DNA from 3 places in the Pseudarthrobacter sp. PvP090 genome. Region 2 is predicted to be linked to each of the others. Evidence: riboswitches for the same ligand, from Rfam matches in the RefSeq annotation. Region 2 holds a riboswitch; each other region holds the start of a gene.

Region 1 (6,228 bases), on a different contig from region 2:
GTACGGCTGGTGGTCCACGAGGCCCTGGTCCTTGAGCTTGCGGACCATTTCGGAGACCGAGGAGTTGGCCACGCCGAGTCGCTGGGCAAGCTGGGTGGACGTGATGGGCTTGTCCTGCCACTCCGTAAAGGAGTAGATGACCTTGACGTAGTCCTCGATCGAGGAGGAGGGCAGACTGGTCTTCACGGTTTCCAGCCTACCGTCAGGCGGCGCCGGAGACCGTCACGCCCGGACGGCCCGCCAGCTTTGCGTCAGGTAGGGGAGCGGGAGGACCTCGCCGGGGTGGTGGCCAAGGTGCTGGTGCAGGTACCAGTCGAGGTTGCCCAGGACCTTGGCCCGGGTCGCCCCGCTGGCCGCCAGGTAGTAGCTGCGGGACTTGGTCAGCTCGAGGATGTCTGCGGTGCGCACCGGATCCTCCCAGCGGGTGAGGTGGCTCTCCAGCCGCGTGAATTCCGGGCCCAGGGGCGGCCTGAAATCCGGTTTGTGGACATCGCCGGCATGCATGATGCGCGAGAGACGGTGCACCCAGGGCACGGACGTATCCAGCTGGTTCCAGACCAGCCCCAGCACACCGTGGGGGCGGAGGATCCGTGCGATCTCTGTGCTGGCCAGGAGCGGATCGCACCAGTGCCAGGCCTGGGCCACGGATACGAGGTCGAACGCCCCGGCGGGCAGCCCGGTGTGCTCGGCGGTGCCCTCCACGGCGGTGACTCCCGGGAGCGTCCGGCGCAGCTGTTCCAGCATGTCGGCGGAAGGGTCCACCGCGACCGTGTGCAGGCCTCGCCCGGCCAGCAGTGCCGTGAACTTCCCGGTTCCGGCGCCGAGGTCCGCGGCGTCCTTCGCGCCCGGGGCGACCAGCCAGTCGGCGGAATCGGCGGGGTACCCGGGGCGGACGCGTTCGTAGTGTTCCCCGCCGTCCTGGAAGCTCTGCCCCAGCTCCTGGCGGCGTTCTTCATGCAATTTGGGTCCGCCGCGTGCCACGTGCGATCTCCTTCGGCAGGTCCGGGTTGGGTACCTTTCGAATTTACCGCACGCGGCAGCGCCGGTGATTCCTAACCGCGGGCCCGCCGGGGTTGTCAGTCCTGGGTGCAGGGGGCCGCACCGGCGGTGCCGGGTGTGTTGGGGGCCCAGTGCGGGTAGGTGCGCGTGTCGTTGGACGGCACCCAGCGTCCGGCGTCCACGACGTAGTCCCAGCCGAGGCCGGTCCGGCGCAGCTCCTGGAGGGCCGCGAGCAGCCGCTGGGCGTCTTCCAGCCGGGAACCCAGGCCGAAACTGGCGCGCAGTGAGCCGGAGGGCAGCCCAAGACGCCGCAGCAGGGGGTGCGCGCAGAAGCGGCCGTCCCGCAGCCCGATGCCGTGTTCGGCCGACAGGTAGGCCGCCACGAGGCCCGCGTCGTAGCCTTCCAGCGAGAAGTTGACGACGCCGATCGTGCCGGTACCCGTGCCGTTGCCGGGCCCGGTCCCGGTCCCGGAGTCACCGGTCCCGGAGTCGAAGGAAGCACTGTCCGAGAAGATCTGGTGGACGCTCACGCCGTCGATCCGGGCGAGGCCCTCGACGAGGAAGGACCGGATCGCGTTTTCGTGCGCGTGCCACTGCTCCACGTCCAGGTCGGCGATCACCTGGGTGGCCCGGGCCAGGGTGGCGGCGCCAAGGACGTTGGGGGAGCCGCCTTCATGCCGGGCGGGGCCGGTGGTCCAGCTGACACCGTCAATCCGGGCGTCCTGCACGGCTCCGCCGCCGGCCAGGTGCGGTGTGCCGGCGTCGAGCCAGTCGGGACGGCCGATCAGTACCCCGGCGCCGAACGGTGCGTAGAGCTTGTGTCCGGAGAAGGCGAGGTAGTCGACGCCGTCCGCGGCGATGTCGATCCGCCGGTGCGGTGCCAGCTGCGCGGCGTCGACGACGATCCTGGCGCCGTGGTCGTGCGCCAGGGCGGCCAGGGCCCGGATCGGCAGGATCTCTCCGGTGACGTTGGAGGCCCCGGTCACGGCGAGCAGGCTGACGCCGCCGTGGGCGAGCTCCGTGCGAAGCAGTTCCAGGGTGGCTGCCAGGGTGGGGGCGGCGATGACGCTGCGGTGCGGGACGCGCTGCCAGGGCAGCAGGTTGGCATGGTGCTCGATGTCGAGGTACAGCACCTCGCCGGTGTGCACGCCGTCGACGGCGGGCAGGCAGCCGGCCAGCAGGTTCAGGGAATCGGTGGTGTTCCGGGTGAATATCACCGCATCGTCCGGCCGGCCGCCCACGAACTCCCGGACAATGGTGCGGGCGTTCTCGTAGACCGAGGTGCTGATCTGCGAGGCGTAGCCGGCACCGCGGTGGACGCTGGCGTAGAACGGCAGGATTTCGTTGAGGTAGGCCGAGACGACGGACAGGGCCGGGGCCGAGGCGCCGTAGTCCAGATTGGCGTAGCGGACGTGGCCGCCCTGGATGAGCGGTGCCTGGATCTCGGCGCCGGTTACGGCGGCCAGCGGCCGGCGGGCCACGGCGAACCGCGCGTCGGGACGGGCCTGGCCCGTACTGGGCTGGACATCGGCGGTGGCGGGAATGGTGGCAGTCGTCATGGGACCTCGCTCGAAAAGGACCCCACGCACCGGGGATCCGCGCTTGCCGGGTCCGTTCCGGACCGGCCAGGTCGTCACCCGGGGCACCCCACCGCGAATGGAGGGTTGCCGGCCAGCAAACCGGGGTTTCGCGCTGGCACTCGTGACCTGCTTCGAGCGTAGGTCATGCCTGCCGCCGCAGAAAAGACGCGGCGGGAATGTGAAGCGCTTTGTTACGGAACGTCCCTAGAGCAGGTCGTCCAGGCCCGGGTTGAGGCGCTTGAGGACCTCCGAGTGCAGAATGGAGTTCGTGGCCAGGGCGTTGCCGCCGAACGGGCCGTCTTCGCCTTCGAGGGAGGTGAAGCGTCCCCCGGCCTCCGTGACAATCGGGACCAGCGCCGCCATGTCGTAGAGGTTCAGTTCGGGCTCGCAAGCGATATCGACGGCGCCTTCGGCCACGAGGCAGTAGGACCAGAAGTCCCCGTACGCGCGGGTGCGCCAGACCTCCTCGGTGAGGCCGAGGAACTCGTCGAGGTTGCCGCGCTGTTTCCAGCCGCCCAGGCTGGAATAGGAGAGGGAGGCGTCCGAGAGCTCGGAGATGTTGGAGACCTTCAGCCGGGTGGCGGCGGCAAGCGAACGGCCCGTGTACGCTCCGGCGCCCTTGGCGGCCCACCAGCGCTTGCCCAGCGCCGGGGCGCTGACGACGCCGACAACCGGCTCGCCCTCGTCGACGAGGGCGATCAGCGTGGCCCAGACGGGGACGCCGCGGACGAAGTTCTTGGTCCCGTCGATCGGGTCGATGATCCAGCGGCGGGAGCCGTGGCCGGAGCTGCCGAACTCCTCGCCGAGGACAGCGTCGCGGGGACGGGAGCGGGACAGCTGGCCGCGGATGGCCTCCTCGGCAGACTTGTCGGCGTCGGTCACCGGCGTCAGGTCCGGCTTCGTCTCAATCCGAAGGTCGAGCGCCTTGAAGCGGCTCATGGTCTGGGAATCTACGGAATCTGCCAGTACATGGGCAAGGCGCAGGTCATCGTTGTAGCTCGAAGCGGGTTGACTCATGGTTCCAAACTACCGCCAAAGCGGGCGGCGGGGCGGGAGGCCACGTGGCTGCGCCGCAGGATGCGGGCAGGCGCGCGGCCGCTGCCGGCCGAACCGGCGGACTGGCCGACTAGGAGACGGTGCCCAGTTCCTTGACGTCCTGGGCTTCCATCCGCGGGTCGGTCCCCAACAGGCGGCGGAGTGAGGCGAGCCGGGCGGGGCCGGATTCGCCGGCGTGGCCGGCGGCCACCCAGGCGTCAACCCCACAGTTGACGGCGCTGGAATCGTGTTTGCAGCCCCGCTCGCAGTCGTCGGTGCCGGGCTCGAGGTCGGGGAAGGACCGCAGGATCCGGTCGGGGTCCACATGGGCCAGGCCGAAGGAGCGGATGCCGGGGGTGTCGATGATCCAGCTGCCCGGCGGCGCATCGTTGACCTTGAGGGCCAGCGCGGAGGAGGACGTGTGGCGGCCGCGCCCGGTCACGGCGTTGACGCCGCCGGTGGCGCGTTCGGCGCCGGTCAGGGCGTTGACCATGGTGGATTTTCCGACGCCGGAGTGGCCCAGCATAACGGTGACCTTACCGTCGAGGTGGGCGCGCAGCTGGGAGACGGCGCCTTTGTCCAGCCGCGCCGAAAGCCCGTCGTCCGAGCGGGCATCGATGCCGGAGGCGGCGGAGTCCGCCGTCTTGGAGATGATCACCGGGAAGGCAAGGTGCTGGTAGTTGGAGAGGAGTTCCGCGGGATCCTTGACGTCCGCCTTGGTGACGAGCAGCAGCGGCTCGATGCCGGCATCGTAGGCGGCCACTAGGGCGCGGTCGATGAACCCGGTCCGGGGCTCGGGATTGGCGGCCGCCACCACGATCACCAGCGTGTCGGCATTGGCGACGACTGCGCGCTCGATCGGGTCCGTGTCGTCGGCGCTGCGCCGCAGCAGGGTCTTGCGGTCCTGGATCTTGACCAGACGTGCGAGGGTGTCCGGTTCGCCGCTGACGTCCCCGACCAGGGAGACGAAGTCGCCGGCGACGACGGGGTTCCGGCGCAGTTCCCGGGCGCGGGCGGCGATGATCTTGCGTTCCTCGGGGGTGCCCTCGGCGACGACCGCGGTGTAGCGTCCGCGGTCAACGGTGATGATCCGCCCGGTGACGGCGTCTTCGTAGGCGGGCCGGTCCTTGGTGCGGGGCCGCGTGCCCTTCTTGTTGGGGCGGATCCGGACGTCGGATTCGTCCCAGGAGTCAGTGCTGCGTGCCACCGGGGGTGTCCTTCTCTGCGGGGGCCGCGCTGCCGGCGCCCTGGGCGAGCATGGACTCCCACAGCTGCGGGAAGTCGGGCATGGTTTTGGCGGTGGTCGCGATATCCTCGACCTCGATGCCGCGAACGGCGAGGCCCAGGATGGCGCCGGCCGTGGCCATGCGGTGGTCGGCGTAGCTGTGGACGACGCCGCCGTGCAGCGGTGCGGGCCGGATGATGAGGCCGTCGGAGGTCTCCTCGGCGTCGCCGCCCAGGCGGTTGATCTCGGCGACGAGAGCGGCCAGCCGGTCTGTTTCGTGCCCGCGGAGGTGGGCGATGCCGCTCAGCCGCGAGGGGCCGCTGGCGAGGGCGCAGAGCGCGGCGACCGTGGGGGCGAGTTCGCTGGTCTCGTCGAAGTCCGCGCCTTTGATCTCCGGGCCGCCGGTGACGGTCAGGGTGCCGTCCGTGAGCGTCACCGTGGCCCCCATGGTCGTGAGGATGCTGCGCCACAGATCGCCGACCTGGGTGGTCGGGGCCGGCCAGTTGGGGATGCGGACGGTGCCGCCGGTGGCCAGGGCCGCCGCGAGGAAGGGGCCCGCGTTGGAAAGGTCCTGTTCGATCCTGAGGTCAAAGGCGCGGATCGGCCCGGGGGAGACAATCCAGTGGTTCGGGCGGGAATCGTCTACGGCCACCCCGGCTCCGCGGAGCACGGCGACCGTCATGTTGATGTGGTCCAGGCTGGGGACGGGCTTCCCGGCGTGGTCCCTGCTCTGATGTTCGAGGTGCAGTCCCTCGGTGAAGCGGGCTCCGGCCAGGAGCAGCGCGGAAACAAACTGCGAGGAAGCGCTGGCGTCGATGACGAGGTGGCCGCCCCGCACTTCGCCGGTGCCGTCGACGGCGAACGGCAGCGACGCGGCGGAGTTGCCGTCGGGCGCGGTGACGGCGACGCCCAGCCCCGTGAGCGCCTCGATGATCGGCCCCATCGGGCGCAGGCGCGCGTGCGGGTCGCCGTCGAACAGTGCCACACCCCGGCGCAGGGCCGCGACCGGCGGGACGAACCGCATGACCGTTCCGGCCAGCCCGCAGTCGATATCCGTCCGGGCCCCGGCGGCGTCCAGGCTGATGGGCGTAATGGCAAGGTCGGGACCGAAATCGCCGTCCCCCGGAACCTCCGTGATGGTGGCCCCGAGCTGCCGCAGGGCCTCGATCATGAGCGCCGAGTCCCGGGAATGCAGCGGGGCGCGCAGCCGCGAGGGTCCGTCCGCGAGGGCGGCCAGCACGAGGTACCGGTTGGTCAGGGACTTGGATCCCGGAACCGTGACCGTTGCGTCGAGCGGCTGTTCGGCGAACGGCGCCCGCCAGAGCGGGGCGCCTGCGGCGGGAACGGAATGGGCAGCTGCGGTGGGGGTGGTGCCTGTCATTGCTGTTT
Region 2 (6,228 bases):
CCTGCTGGGCGGGGTGCTGATCGCCGGCGCCGCGGTCGCCGCCTCGCTGGCGGCGGGAACCTGGAACATGGTCTTCCTGACACGGCAGTAACGCCGGATATCGCACGGTGCGGGTATTTCTGTGAAATTGACCGCGTTCTGGCTGGAATGCAGGGCGCCAATAGATCACCCGTGATATTTTTTGGGTATGACTCAAGAGACTGCTGAAGAAGTCGGTGCCCTGCTCCGCGACGCCCGTGGCCAGAAAGGCTGGACCCAGGGGCAGCTCGCCGCCGAGCTGGGAACCAGCCAGAGCGCGATTGCCCGCATGGAACAGGGCAAGCAGAACCTGAGCCTGAAAATGATCCAGCGGCTCGAGTCCATCTTCGGCCGGAGCATCGTCAAAGTGGGCCGGCAAGCCATGACGCACCTCCGGGTCGAGGGCGGCCGTACCCTGTCCGGCTCCGTCGACGTCAACAGCAGCAAGAACGCCGGCGTTGCCCTGCTGTGCGCCAGCCTGATCAACCGCGGCACCACCACCCTGCGGCGGCTCGCCCGGATCGAAGAGGTCAACCGGATCGTCGAGGTGCTGACCAGCATCGGCGTCGAATGCACCTGGCTCAACGCCAGCGACCTGCAGATCCGCCGCCCCGCCGTGCTGGACCTCGACTCAATGGATGTCGAGGCGGCCCGCCGGACCCGCAGCGTCATTATGCTGCTGGGCCCGCTGCTGGACGAATCCAGCGAATACCGGCTGCCCTACGCCGGCGGCTGCGACCTCGGCACCCGCACCGTGCAGCCGCACATGCAGGCGCTGCGCCAGTTCGGCCTCAGCGTCGACGCCAAGGCCGGCTTCTACGCCGTGCAGGCGCCGCCGTCGGACGGGCACGACCGCTCCTTCGTGCTCAGCGAACGCGGCGACACCGTCACCGAAAACGCCATCATGGCCGCCGCGCACCGCAGCGGCACCACTGTCATCCGCAACGCCAGCCCCAACTACATGGTGCAGGATCTGTGCTTCTACCTGCAGATGCTCGGCGTCGGGATCGAGGGGGTGGGGACCACCACACTGAAGATCACCGGCCGGCCCGCCGTCGACGCCGACATCGAATACTTCCCCTCCGAAGACCCGATCGAGGCGATGAGCCTCATCACCGCCGGCATCGTCACGAACTCGGAAGTGACCATCCGGCGCGTCCCGATCGAATTCATGGAAATCGAACTCGCGACGCTGGAACAAATGGGCCAGCGGCTGGAGGTGTCCGGCGAGTACCTGGCCCGCAACGGGCGCACGCGGCTGGTGGACGTCACCACCCGGACCTCGGAACTGCACGCCCCCGAGGACAAGATCCACCCCATGCCGTTCCCCGGGCTGAACATCGACAACCTGCCCTTCTTCGCGGTCATCGCCGCGAATGCCCAGGGCCAGACGATGATCCACGACTGGGTCTACGACAACCGTGCGATCTACCTGACCGAGCTGAACAAACTCGGGGCCCAGGTGCAGCTCCTGGACCCGCACCGGATCTACGTCAACGGACCCACCAAGTGGCGTGCGGCCGAGGTGGGCTGCCCGCCGGCCCTCCGTCCCGCGGCCTGCCTGCTGCTGGCGATGCTCGCCGCCCGCGGCGTCTCGGAACTGCGGAACATCTACGTGATCGAGCGCGGCTACGAGGACCTGGCCGAGCGGCTCAACACCATCGGCGCGAAGATCGAGTATTTCCAAGACTGAATGCGCTGACCCACTGAACACATCCCAACAACGCGGGGTCACACCGCTCCTATCAGGGGCGATGTGATGGGCGCGGAGTGACCGCGGGTTGGTGTAGGGCGTTTCCTCGGATCCTGACGCACAATAGAGTCATGCGCACCTTCGGCGTGGAGGAAGAACTGCTGATAGTGGATCCCGAAACGGGGATGCTGCTTGCGCTCGCCGACGTCATGCTGCCCAGCCTGGTCCCGCCGAAGCGGGACGCGGGCCCGGCTGACCCGGCACGGCTGCATGACATCGGTGAGGGCACCGATTTCAGCTACGAACTCAAACTCGAACAGATCGAAACCCAGACGCGGCCGTGCCTGGACTACACAGAACTGCTCCGGCAGCTCAATCAGGGCCGGGACCGCGCGGACCGCGCCGCCCGGGTGCACGGCGGCCGCGTCGCCGCCCTCGCCACCTCGCCGCACGGCTCCGCCACCCACCTGACGCCGAACCAGCGCTATCTGACCATGCAGCAACGCTTCGGGCTCACGGTCCGGAACCAGCTGACCTGCGGCCTGCACGTCCATACCTTCGTGGAGTCTCCGGAGGAAGGCGTGGCCGTCATGGACCGGATCCGCGACAAACTCGCCGTGCTGATCGCGCTCAGCGCGAACTCCCCCTACTGGAACGGCGCGGAGACAGGGTTTGAAAGCTACCGCACCCAGGCTTGGAACCGCTGGCCGGGGTCGGGTCCCACGATGATCTTCGGCAGCCTGCCGGTCTACCGGCGGCTGGTGACCCGGCTGGTGGAAAGCAACGTCCTGATGGACGAGGGAATGGTCTACTTCGACGCCCGGCTGTGCCGGAATCATCCGACCGTGGAGATCCGGGTTGCTGATGTCTGCCTTCGGGCCGAGGACGCGGCCCTGATCGCCGTGCTGGTGCGCGCGCTCGTTGAGTCGGCGTCCCGGGAATGGAACGACGGCGTCGACCCCGCCCCGGTGCCGACACTGCTGCTGCGGATGGCCGCCTGGCAGGCCAGCAACTGCGGGCTCCGTGGCCAGCTGCTGGACTTCGGAACCTTCACCCCTGCCCCGGCCGCGGACGTGGTCCACGCACTGGTGGACTTCGTGGCCCCCGTGCTGGCGGAGCAGGGCGAACTGGACCTGGTGCGGGCGGGCGTCGGCCGGATCCTGGCCCAAGGCACCGGTTCGCAGCTGCAGAGGGAACCGTTCCACTCAGGCGGGCTGGCCGCCGTCGTCGAACGTGCCGTGGAAGTGACGATGCAGGGAACCTCCGCCGGGGACCCGGCGGACCAGGACGAATCCCTGGGCCGGGTCCGCCGCGGCTGACCCCTACCGCGAAAAGCACTAGACCTGCTTCAGCGCCTGGCCAAGGTCGCGGGTCAGGTCCTCAAGGTCCTCGAGGCCCACGGAGAGGCGCACCACGCCGTCACTGAGCCCGATCGCTGCCCGGCCCTCGGGCCCCATGGCGCGGTGCGTGGTGGTCGCGGGGTGGGTGATGAGCGACTTCGAATCGCCCAGGTTGTTGGAGATGTCGATGATCCGCAGCGCATCCAGCAGCGCGAACGCTGCCTCTTTCGCCGAACGCCCGGCGGACGGGGAGAGCTCGAAGGTCAGCACGGTGCCGCCGGCCTTCATCTGCCGGGCAGCCAGTTCGTACTGCGGGTGGGACGGCAGCAGCGGGTACTTGACCCAGCTGACCGCGGGCTGCTCTTCAAGCCATGCGGCCAGCCGCAGCGCGGAGGCGGAGGAGTGGTTCACCCGCAGGGCCATGGTCTCCAGCCCCTTGGTCAGCACCCACGCGTTGAAGGCGGACAGCGCCGGGCCGGTGTGGCGCATGAGCTGCTTGACCGGGCCCTCGATGAAGTCCTTGGTGCCCAGGATCGCGCCGCCGAGCACCCGGCCCTGGCCGTCGATGTGCTTGGTCCCCGAATACACGACCACATCCGCGCCGAGCTCCCCGCAGCGCTGCAGCAGGGGGGTGGCAAAGACGTTGTCGACGACGACCGTCGCACCGGCGGCGTGCGCCAGTTCGCTCACGGCGGCGATGTCCACGATTTCCTGCATCGGGTTCGACGGCGACTCGAAGAAGACCGCCGTCGTCGGCTCCGACAGCGCCGACCGCCACTGCTCCATGTCCGGGCCGTCCACAAAAACCGTCTCGACGCCCCAGCGGGGAAGGATCTCGTTGAGGATCACGAAGCAGGAACCGAACAGCGAACGGGCCGCGACCACCCGGTCGCCGGCGGCCAGCAGGGCGCCGAGGGCAGTGAAGACCGCGGACATGCCCGAGGCGGTGGCGAAGCAGGCCTCGGTGCCTTCGAGCAGCCGCAGCCGTTCCTGGAAGGTGGCCACCGAGGGGTTGCCGTAGCGGGAGTAGACGAAGCGTTCGTCCTCGCCGGTGAAGGCGCGCTCCGCGGCGGCCGCGGATTCGTAGACGAAGCCCGAGTTCAGGAAGACCGGTTCGGACGTTTCCTGGAAGCCGGTGCGGTCGAGTCCGCCGCGGACAGCCTGGGTATCGGCGCTCCAGCCGGCGGCGTCAGGATTGAAGGTCACTTAGTGCTTTCCGGGGTTGGTGGGCAGGCCGCGGTTCTTCCAGCCGTTGACGGTGCGTTCGCCGTAGCGGTCCGGTTCGCCTTCGAAGCCCTCAAGGACGTTGTAGGAGGTGAAGCCGGCGTCCGTCGCTGCGATCGCGGCGGCGATGGACCGGGCGCCCGAACGGCACAGGAACACCAGTTCGGTGCCTTGCTCTTCGGGGGCCGGCTGTTTCAGCTGCAGCTTCAGCTGTTCTATGAACCGCGCATTGGGGATGCCGCCGGCCAGGTTCCACTGGATGAAGAGCGGATCGTTCCGCTTGCTGCCTGCGGCCGCGGTGTCCGGGATGCCGATGTGGGCCCATTCGCCCTCGGTGCGGACGTCCACCAGGATGGCGCCGTCCTCCAGCTTGGCCCAGGCCTCCTGCGGGCTGAGGTCCCCGGCGTAGCTCACGCGTGGCCCTCGCCGTCGAACTCGAGGTCGTCCACGGCATTGGCGACGGCGGCATCGGCGCTGGCGATCGCCGCCGGCAGCACGACGGCCTGCGCCACGATGACGCTGCTGCCGTTGAACGCGGCGGACGGGCTGCCGTGCAGCACGTAGCCCTCGGCGAGGGCAGCCGAGACGCGCTCGCAGAAGGCGCGGTCATCGGGGCCAGTGAACAGGCGGTACGCCAGTCTCTCTTCGGCGGCACCGGGTAATGCGGGGGACGGGGCGGGCGCTGTTTCGGGGACAGCGGGGGCGGACGCGTCAGGCACGACGGATCTCCTTCTTTCACGCTTGCAGCTCGAATGGTCGATATGCCGAGTATTCACCTGAGGCACCCCGCCGCGAAAGGGAGGGTTGCCGACCGGCCAGTCAGGGCTTGGCGCCGGTTCTCATTACTCACCAAAAACGTAACACCTGCGACGCCGGCCCGCACCGCCGCCGCCGTCATGTTAAGTAACGCTCCGCGTTGCTTTCGGGGAGGCTACTCGATCGTGGCGTACAGCGCGTTGAGCTCCGCGGTGAGCTGCCGGCGCAGCTCCGGGGTGCCGATTTCCTTGCCGTCGATGTGGTTGACGGGCGCCAGGAGCCGGATGCTGGAGATCAGCCACACGGCGTCGGCGTCGTACAGGTCACGGGGCTCCAGCGGGCCGTAGCCCAGCTCCCAGCCGGCGGCCTTCGCCGCGGTGAACAGGGCGCCCTGCGAGGTGCCGGGCAGGATCCCGCTGTCGAGCTGGGGCGTGATGAGCCGCCGGACGGTGCGGACCCCGCCGGCGCCGTCGTCGGAGGTCTCCAGGTGCGCGAGCAGCACGGTCGACGTCGGACCCTCCAGGACCCGGCCGTCCGCGGAGGTGAAGATGACGTCGTCCGCGCCCTGGGCATGCGCGTAGCGCAGCGCGGCCATGTTGACGGCGTAGGACAGTGTCTTGGCGCCCATGAGCAGCCAAGGTGCCCGTTCCCCGATGTCGCTGTCGTAGCCGCGGTCCAGCAGGATGACGTCGATCCCGGTGTCGCGCTGGCGCCTCCCGGCCGGTCCGGGGGCGGAGGCCTGGACCCAGCAAGTGGGCCCGGGCGCACCCTCGACGCCGCGGGTCACGAGGAGCTTGACCACGAGTTCGTCGTCCCCGGCGGCCCCGGCGCCAGGGACGTGCTGGCGCCGGTATTCGCCGATGGCCGTCGCGATGGCCCGCCGCCAGGCTTCCTCCGCGGGGATGTCCAGCTCCAGCAGCCGGGCGGACCCGGCCAGCCGGTCCAGGTGCGCCTGGAGCTTGCGGGGCTGCCCGCCCACGGCCAGCAGCGACTCGAAGACCCCGTCGCCGCGGGTGGCGCCCTGGTCCGTCGCCATCAGCTGCGGCCGGGTGGCATCGGCCAGCCGGCCGCCGTCGAACGCAGGATCCAGGAAGACCAGCACCGGGACGGGGGCGGGAGCGGCGGCAGGAGAAGTCATGGCTTCAGCTTAGTGCGGCGGGCTGCGGGATAGGATTTGAAGGTTGCCCGTTCCGGAAC
Region 3 (6,228 bases), on a different contig from region 2:
CTTTGCGATCCTGAACGTCGCCGAGGCCGGCGACCATGTGGTGGCCAGCCCCAGCCTCTACGGCGGCACCTACAACCTGCTGGCGCACACCCTGAAAAAGTTCGGCATTTCCGTGACCTTCGTGCAGGACCCGGACAACCTGGCGCAGTGGCGCGACGCCGTGCAGCCCAACACCAAGCTGTTCTTCGGCGAAGTGGTCTCCAACCCGCGCCAGGACGTACTGGACATCGAGGGCATCTCGCGGGTGGCGCACGAGGCGGGGGTCCCGCTGATCGTGGACAACACGCTCTCCACGCCGTACCTCATCCGGCCGATCGAATGGGGAGCGGACATTGTGGTGCATTCCGCCACCAAGTACCTCGGCGGCCACGGGACCGCGATCGCGGGCGTGATCGTGGATTCCGGCAACTTCGACTTCGGCAAGGACCCGGAGCGCTTCCCCGGCTTCAACACCCCGGACCCCACCTACAACGGCCTGGTCTACGCCCGGGACCTCGGCAAGGACGGTGCCCTCGGCGCCAACCTCTCCTACATCCTCAAGGCGCGCGTCCAGTTGCTGCGCGACCTCGGCTCGGCGGTCTCCCCGTTCAACGCCTTCCTCATCGCCCAGGGCCTCGAGACCCTCAGCCTGCGCGTGGAGCGGCACGTCGCCAACGCCACCAGGGTGGCGGAATGGCTGGAGGCCAGGGACGACGTCGAATCGGTCGCCTACGCGGGGCTGCCGTCCAGCCCCTGGTACGAACGCGGACGCAAGTACGGCCCGAAGGGGACCGGCGCCGTCGTCGCCTTCAACATTGCCGGGGGAGCGGAGGCGGGCAAGCGCTTCGTCGACGCCCTCGAACTGCACTCGCACGTGGCCAACATCGGCGACGTGCGCTCGCTGGTCATCCACCCGGCGTCGACCACCCACAGCCAGCTGTCCCCGGAACAGCAGACCGTCGCCGGCGTGCACCCCGGCCTCGTCCGGCTCTCCGTGGGCCTGGAACACATCGACGACATCCTCGCCGACCTCGACGCCGGATTCCGCGCGGCCAAAACCGCCTGAGCGCCGCCCGCGCCCGGCGTCCCGGCCCTGTGGCCCGGGCGCCGGGCACCGGATCAGCGCCGGGAAGACGCGGCGAGTCATAAGTTCGTCACAATCTTCGCCACCGGGCCGCCCCATTTCGTAGACTCAGTGAAGGTCATGAGTGCCAGCGACAGCCCCGGCTTGCTGGCCGGCAACCCTCCTTTTGCGGCGGGGTGCCCCGGGTGAAGACCTGGCCTGCCGGTCAGCTGACGGCGGGCAAGCGCGAAGTTAGGTCCTCAGATGACAATTGCCGTCACCCGCCAGGGTGAACCTGTAAGCACGACCTCCCGCTCCCATGCCCCGGCCCCGGGGGACACGGCGCCAGGCTCTGTCCCCGACGGCGGCGTCCCGGACGGCGGCGTCCCCGACGGCGGCGTTCCTGACGGAACCGTCCGGTACCTCCGGATCGGCGACCTCGAGCTCGAATCCGGGGCCCGGCTGCCGGACGTCATCCTCGGCTACGAGACCTGGGGAACCCTCAACGCGGACCGCTCCAATGCCGTGCTGATCGAGCACGCGCTGACGGGGGACACCCACGTCACACGCGGCGCCAGCGAGGAACCGGGGTGGTGGGAGCAGCTCGCCGGCCCCGGCGCCCCGGTGGACACAGACACGTACTTCGTCGTCTCCATCAACATCCTCGGCGGCTGCTACGGCTCCACAGGACCCTCGACGCCGGCACCCGACGGAAAGCCCTGGGGCTCACGATTCCCCCTCGTCACGCTGCGCGACACGACCGAGGCCGAAGCCAGGCTCGCCGATGCCCTGGGCATCCGGAGCTGGTACGCCGTGCTCGGCGGTTCCCTCGGCGGGGCGCGCGCCCTGGAATGGGCCGTCAGCTACCCGGACCGGGTCCGGCGCTGCGCCGTGATTTCGGTCGGCACCAGCAGCACCGCCGAACAGATCGCTTTCGCCCAGGCGCAAACCCTCGCGATCCGGCAGGACCCCAACTTCAACGGCGGGGACTACTACGGAGGCCCGGAACCGGAGGCAGGCCTGGCCCTGGCCCGGCGGATCGCGCACATCACGTACCGCTCGGCCGCGGAGCTGGACGGACGCTTCGGCCGGAACGCCCAGGACTCCGAAGCACCGCTGGAAGCCGGATCCCTCGCCGGGCGCGGCCGCTACCAGGTGGAGAGCTACCTCGACCACCAGGGCAACAAACTCGTCCGCCGCTTCGACGCGAACAGTTACATCGCCATCACCGAGGCGCTCATGAGCCATGACATCAGCCGGGGCCGCGGCGCCCTCGCCGAGGCCCTGGCTCCGGCCACGGCGGAGTTCCTGGTGGCGGCCGTCGACTCGGACCGGCTGTACTTCCCGGCCCAGTCCCACGCGCTCGCCGCTGCCCTGCCTGGCGACGTTGCGGTGCACACCATCGAAGCGCCGATCGGGCACGACGGCTTCCTGACCGAGATCGGCCAGCTCAACAGCCAGCTCCGGCGGTACTTCTTCGGCTAGTCCACCCCGGGTCGTCTTCTGCTGTGCCGGCGCCGGTCCAGCAGAATGGCGTCCGGGCCGTGCTTCCTCTGCGGCACGTGAGCCGGTAGGCCGTGCCGACCTCCTGCGCGAATCCGTGGACGGAAGCACTGGGGAATAGGGCCCAACTGTGCAATTTTGCAGATGCGCTCTGCACTAATGGCCGTTGAGGCCACGGGCGCGAGCACCCATACTCGTTGAGAATGATGCCGCGTGTCACAAATCACGCCGCGTCCATTGCCCAGAGGTCCATAGGGTGTCGACGGAGACACCGAAGGAGTCGAAATGAGTACACAAAACGCCGCCGCCAGGCGCCCGGAAGAGGAAGACGTCAAGTCGTCCGGTTTGAAGAAGGTAGTTACGGCCTCCATGGCCGGCACCGTTGTCGAATGGTATGAGTTCTTCCTCTACGCCTCGGCCGCCACCCTGGTCTTCGGCAAGACCTTCTTCCCCAACTCCGGCACGGAACTGGACGGCATCATCGCAGCCTTCCTCACCTACGCCGTTGGTTTCGTCGCCCGCCCGATCGGCGGCATCGTCTTTGGCCACTTCGGCGACAAGTTCGGCCGCAAGCAGCTGCTCCAGCTCAGCATCATCCTGGTCGGTGTCTCCACCTTCCTGATGGGCTGCCTGCCCACGTTCCAGCAGATCGGCTACTGGGCTCCGGCCCTCCTGGTCTTCCTGCGCTTCGCCCAGGGCTTCGCCGTAGGCGGCGAATGGGGCGGCGCCGTCCTCCTCGTGGCCGAGCACAGCCCGAGCAAGTCCCGCGGTTTCTGGTCCGCGTGGCCTCAGTCAGCCGTTCCGCTGGGCAATCTGCTCGCCACCGGTGTGCTGTTCACCCTGTCCGCCACGCTGTCCTCCGCCGACTTCCTCAGCTGGGGCTGGCGCGTGGCCTTCTGGCTCTCCGCCGTGATCGTACTGGTGGGCTACTACATTCGGACCAAGGTCACTGACGCCCCCATCTTCCTGGAGGCCCAGAAGGAAGTCACCGTTGAGAAGAAGGGCTACGGCGTCGGCGAAGTGTTCCGCCGCTACCCCCGCGGCGTTTTCACCGCGATGGGCCTGCGGTTCGCGGAGAACATCCTCTACTACCTCGTGGTCACGTTCTCGATCACGTACCTGAAGGTGATTGTCCAGACGGACACCTCCCGCATCCTGCTGCTGCTGCTGGTGGCGCACTTCATCCACTTCGCCGTGATTCCGATGGTCGGCCGCATGTCCGACCACTTCGGCCGCAAACCGGTCTACATGGCCGGCGCCATCCTGGGCGGCACGTGGGGCTTCTTCGCCTTCCCGATGATGGACACCAAGAACGACCTCATCATCCTCGCGGCGATCACCATCGGTCTGCTGTTCCACTCGCTCATGTATGCCGGCCAGCCGGCCATCATGGCCGAAATGTTCCCCACCCGGATGCGCTACTCCGGCGTCTCGCTGGGCTACCAGGTCACCTCGATCGTGGCCGGTTCGATGGCCCCGATCATCGCCGTCGCCCTGCTGAGCCAGTTCAAGTCCTCCGTCCCGGTGGCCATCTACCTGCTCGGCGCCTGTGTGGTCACGATGGTGGCGGTGTTCTTCCTCAAGGAGACCCGCGGCGTCTCCCTGCACGACGTCGACGCCGCCGATGCCCAGGGCACCGCGGACCTCTTGGCTGCAAGCAAAAAGTAGCAGGCAAAAAGTAACCGCATAGAAGTTATGAGAACCAGCAACAGCCCGGTCCCCGCAGTGCGGGGGCCGGGCTGTTTGCTGTTGGCGCGGCCCAGCAGGCCAGGGCTTCTCAGCCTGCCAGGACGGCTCAGCCTGCCAGGACAGCTCAGCCTGCCAGGACCTCCTGGCGGTCGGCGATCTCGGTCCGGACCGCTGCGAGGACGGCCTGCACGGGGGCCGAGCGCAGCGATTCCGCGCGTGCCACCGCCCAGATCGGCAGCTGCCGCTGGAAGTCGTCCGGCAGCACCGGCAGGAAATCGGGGTCGCCGACCGCCAGGAAGTTGGGCAGCAGGCCGATCCCGGCGCCCCGCCGGACAGCCTCCAGCTGCGCGAAGATGCTGGTGGCCTGGAAACTGGAGCGAGGTACGGGAAGCTGCGTGGAGCGGTGGCCAAGTTCGGCCACCTGCAGCGCCGACTCCACATACGAGACAAAGCCGTGCTGCCGGACGTCGTCGAGCGTCACCGGCAGGCCGTGGTCGCGGGCGTACTGCGGGCTGGCGTACAGCCGGAGGAAGTAGTTGGACAGGAAGATGGTCTGCGCGTTGCTGACGTCCAGGTTGCCCACCACCACCTCCAGATCCACCCCGGACCGGTTCTGGCTGACCTTGCGGGTGGCGCTGAGCATCTCGACGTTGAGCAGCGGATGGCCCTGCTGCAGGCGGACCAGCGCCGGGGCGACGAATTCGGCGCCGAAGCCGTCGGGGGTGCTGATCCGGACCAGTCCGGAGAGCACGTCCTCGGACTGCGCGATCCGGTTCGTGAGCGCACCGAGGGTGCCCTCGATCGCCTCGGCGGCCGCCACCGCCTCCTGGCCCAGGTCCGTCAGCTCCCAGCCGTGCGGGCTCCGCTCCAGGGTGCGCCCGCCCAGCTGCTTGTCGAGCGCCAGGATCCGGCGGGAGATGGTGGTGTGCGTCGTGCCGAGGGTCTCCGCCACCGCATTGAACCGGCCCAGCCGGGCCACGGTCAGCAGGATCAGCAGGTCATCCGGACTCGGAAGCCGCCGCAGGTCCACAAGAACTCCTCTGGTTTCACGTATGTGCATCCATGCACATACCATCTGTAGTTTTTTCCCTTGATTGCACTGTAACAGGGTGTGATGCTGGACACGGAACATCCGGCGGCTGGCCGGATCACGCGCACCGCACAAAGCAAAGGAGCTTATGCCATGGCAGTAATCGCTTGGATCGGACTGGGGAACATGGGCGGGTCCATGTCGGTGAACCTGGCCAAGGCCGGCCACGACGTCCGCGGGTTCGACCTCAACGCCGAGGCCCTCGCCGCCGCCGTCGCCGGGGGCGTCAAGCCCGCCGGAAGCATCGCCGAAGCGGTAGACGGCGCCGACGTCGTCTTCTCAATGCTCCCCAAGGGCGAGCACGCCCGCGCTGTCTACCTCGGCGAGGACGGCGTCCTGGCCCACGCGGACACGCGCACGCTGCTGGTGGATTCCTCCACCATCGACATCGCCTCCGCCCAGGCCCTGCACGACGCCGCTGCTGCCGCCGGCTTCCGCTTCGTCGACGCCCCGGTCTCCGGCGGGATGAGCGGCGCGAAGGCCGCCACTCTGACCTTCATGATCGGCGGCGAGGACGGTGCCGTGGCCGAGGCCACGGAGTACATCAAGCCGATGGCGGCGAACATCATTCCCACCGGCGGCGCCACCACCGGGCAGGCCGCCAAGATCTGCAACAACCTCATGCTCTTCATCAACCTGGCCTCGACCGCGGAAGGCGCCGTGCTGGCGGACCGGCTCGGACTGGACAAGCAGGTCTTCTGGGACATCGCGTCCGTGTCCTCCGGCGACAGCTGGGCCCTGCGCACCTGGTACCCGGTCGCCGGCGTGGTCCCCACCGCGGCCTCCAACAACGACTTCGCCCCGACCTTCACCACCGAGCTGGCCAACAAGGACATCGGCCTGGCCATCAGCGCGGCCCGCGACACCGGCACCCCGCTGGAAATCGGCGAGCACGTCCAGCAGC

The links. Region 2 has a riboswitch for S-adenosylmethionine ahead of ABIC21_RS04005 (DUF1737 domain-containing protein). Riboswitches for the same ligand answer to the same signal wherever they lie in the genome.
Region 1: linked by a shared signal. The riboswitch ahead of ABIC21_RS09430 (aminotransferase class V-fold PLP-dependent enzyme) and the one ahead of ABIC21_RS04005 (DUF1737 domain-containing protein) in region 2 are both predicted to bind S-adenosylmethionine.
Region 3: linked by a shared signal. The riboswitch ahead of metX (homoserine O-acetyltransferase MetX) and the one ahead of ABIC21_RS04005 (DUF1737 domain-containing protein) in region 2 are both predicted to bind S-adenosylmethionine.

What each region holds. Positions count from the first base shown of each region.
Region 1 is NZ_JBEPPO010000006.1:274,175-280,402, reverse strand. It holds gene ABIC21_RS09440 (metal-dependent transcriptional regulator) at 1-186, opposite strand, end outside; gene ABIC21_RS09435 (class I SAM-dependent methyltransferase) at 223-981, opposite strand; gene ABIC21_RS09430 (aminotransferase class V-fold PLP-dependent enzyme) at 1,077-2,558, opposite strand; SAM riboswitch class IV at 2,593-2,706, opposite strand; gene hisN (histidinol-phosphatase) at 2,784-3,596, opposite strand; gene rsgA (ribosome small subunit-dependent GTPase A) at 3,706-4,821, opposite strand; gene aroA (3-phosphoshikimate 1-carboxyvinyltransferase) at 4,805-6,220, opposite strand; gene ABIC21_RS09410 (DoxX family protein) at 6,227-6,228, opposite strand, start outside.
Region 2 is NZ_JBEPPO010000003.1:57,095-63,322, forward strand. It holds gene ABIC21_RS03980 (energy-coupling factor transporter transmembrane component T family protein) at 1-91, shown strand, start outside; gene ABIC21_RS03985 (UDP-N-acetylglucosamine 1-carboxyvinyltransferase) at 188-1,711, shown strand; gene ABIC21_RS03990 (glutamate--cysteine ligase 2) at 1,843-3,030, shown strand; gene ABIC21_RS03995 (O-succinylhomoserine sulfhydrylase) at 3,049-4,257, opposite strand; gene ABIC21_RS04000 (rhodanese-like domain-containing protein) at 4,258-4,689, opposite strand; gene ABIC21_RS04005 (DUF1737 domain-containing protein) at 4,686-4,913, opposite strand; SAM riboswitch class IV at 5,008-5,122, opposite strand; gene ABIC21_RS04010 (aminodeoxychorismate lyase) at 5,207-6,169, opposite strand.
Region 3 is NZ_JBEPPO010000013.1:106,159-112,386, reverse strand. It holds gene ABIC21_RS15800 (bifunctional o-acetylhomoserine/o-acetylserine sulfhydrylase) at 1-1,045, shown strand, start outside; SAM riboswitch class IV at 1,180-1,295, shown strand; gene metX (homoserine O-acetyltransferase MetX) at 1,307-2,527, shown strand; gene ABIC21_RS15790 (MFS transporter) at 2,831-4,213, shown strand; gene ABIC21_RS15785 (LysR family transcriptional regulator) at 4,359-5,258, opposite strand; gene mmsB (3-hydroxyisobutyrate dehydrogenase) at 5,418-6,228, shown strand, end outside.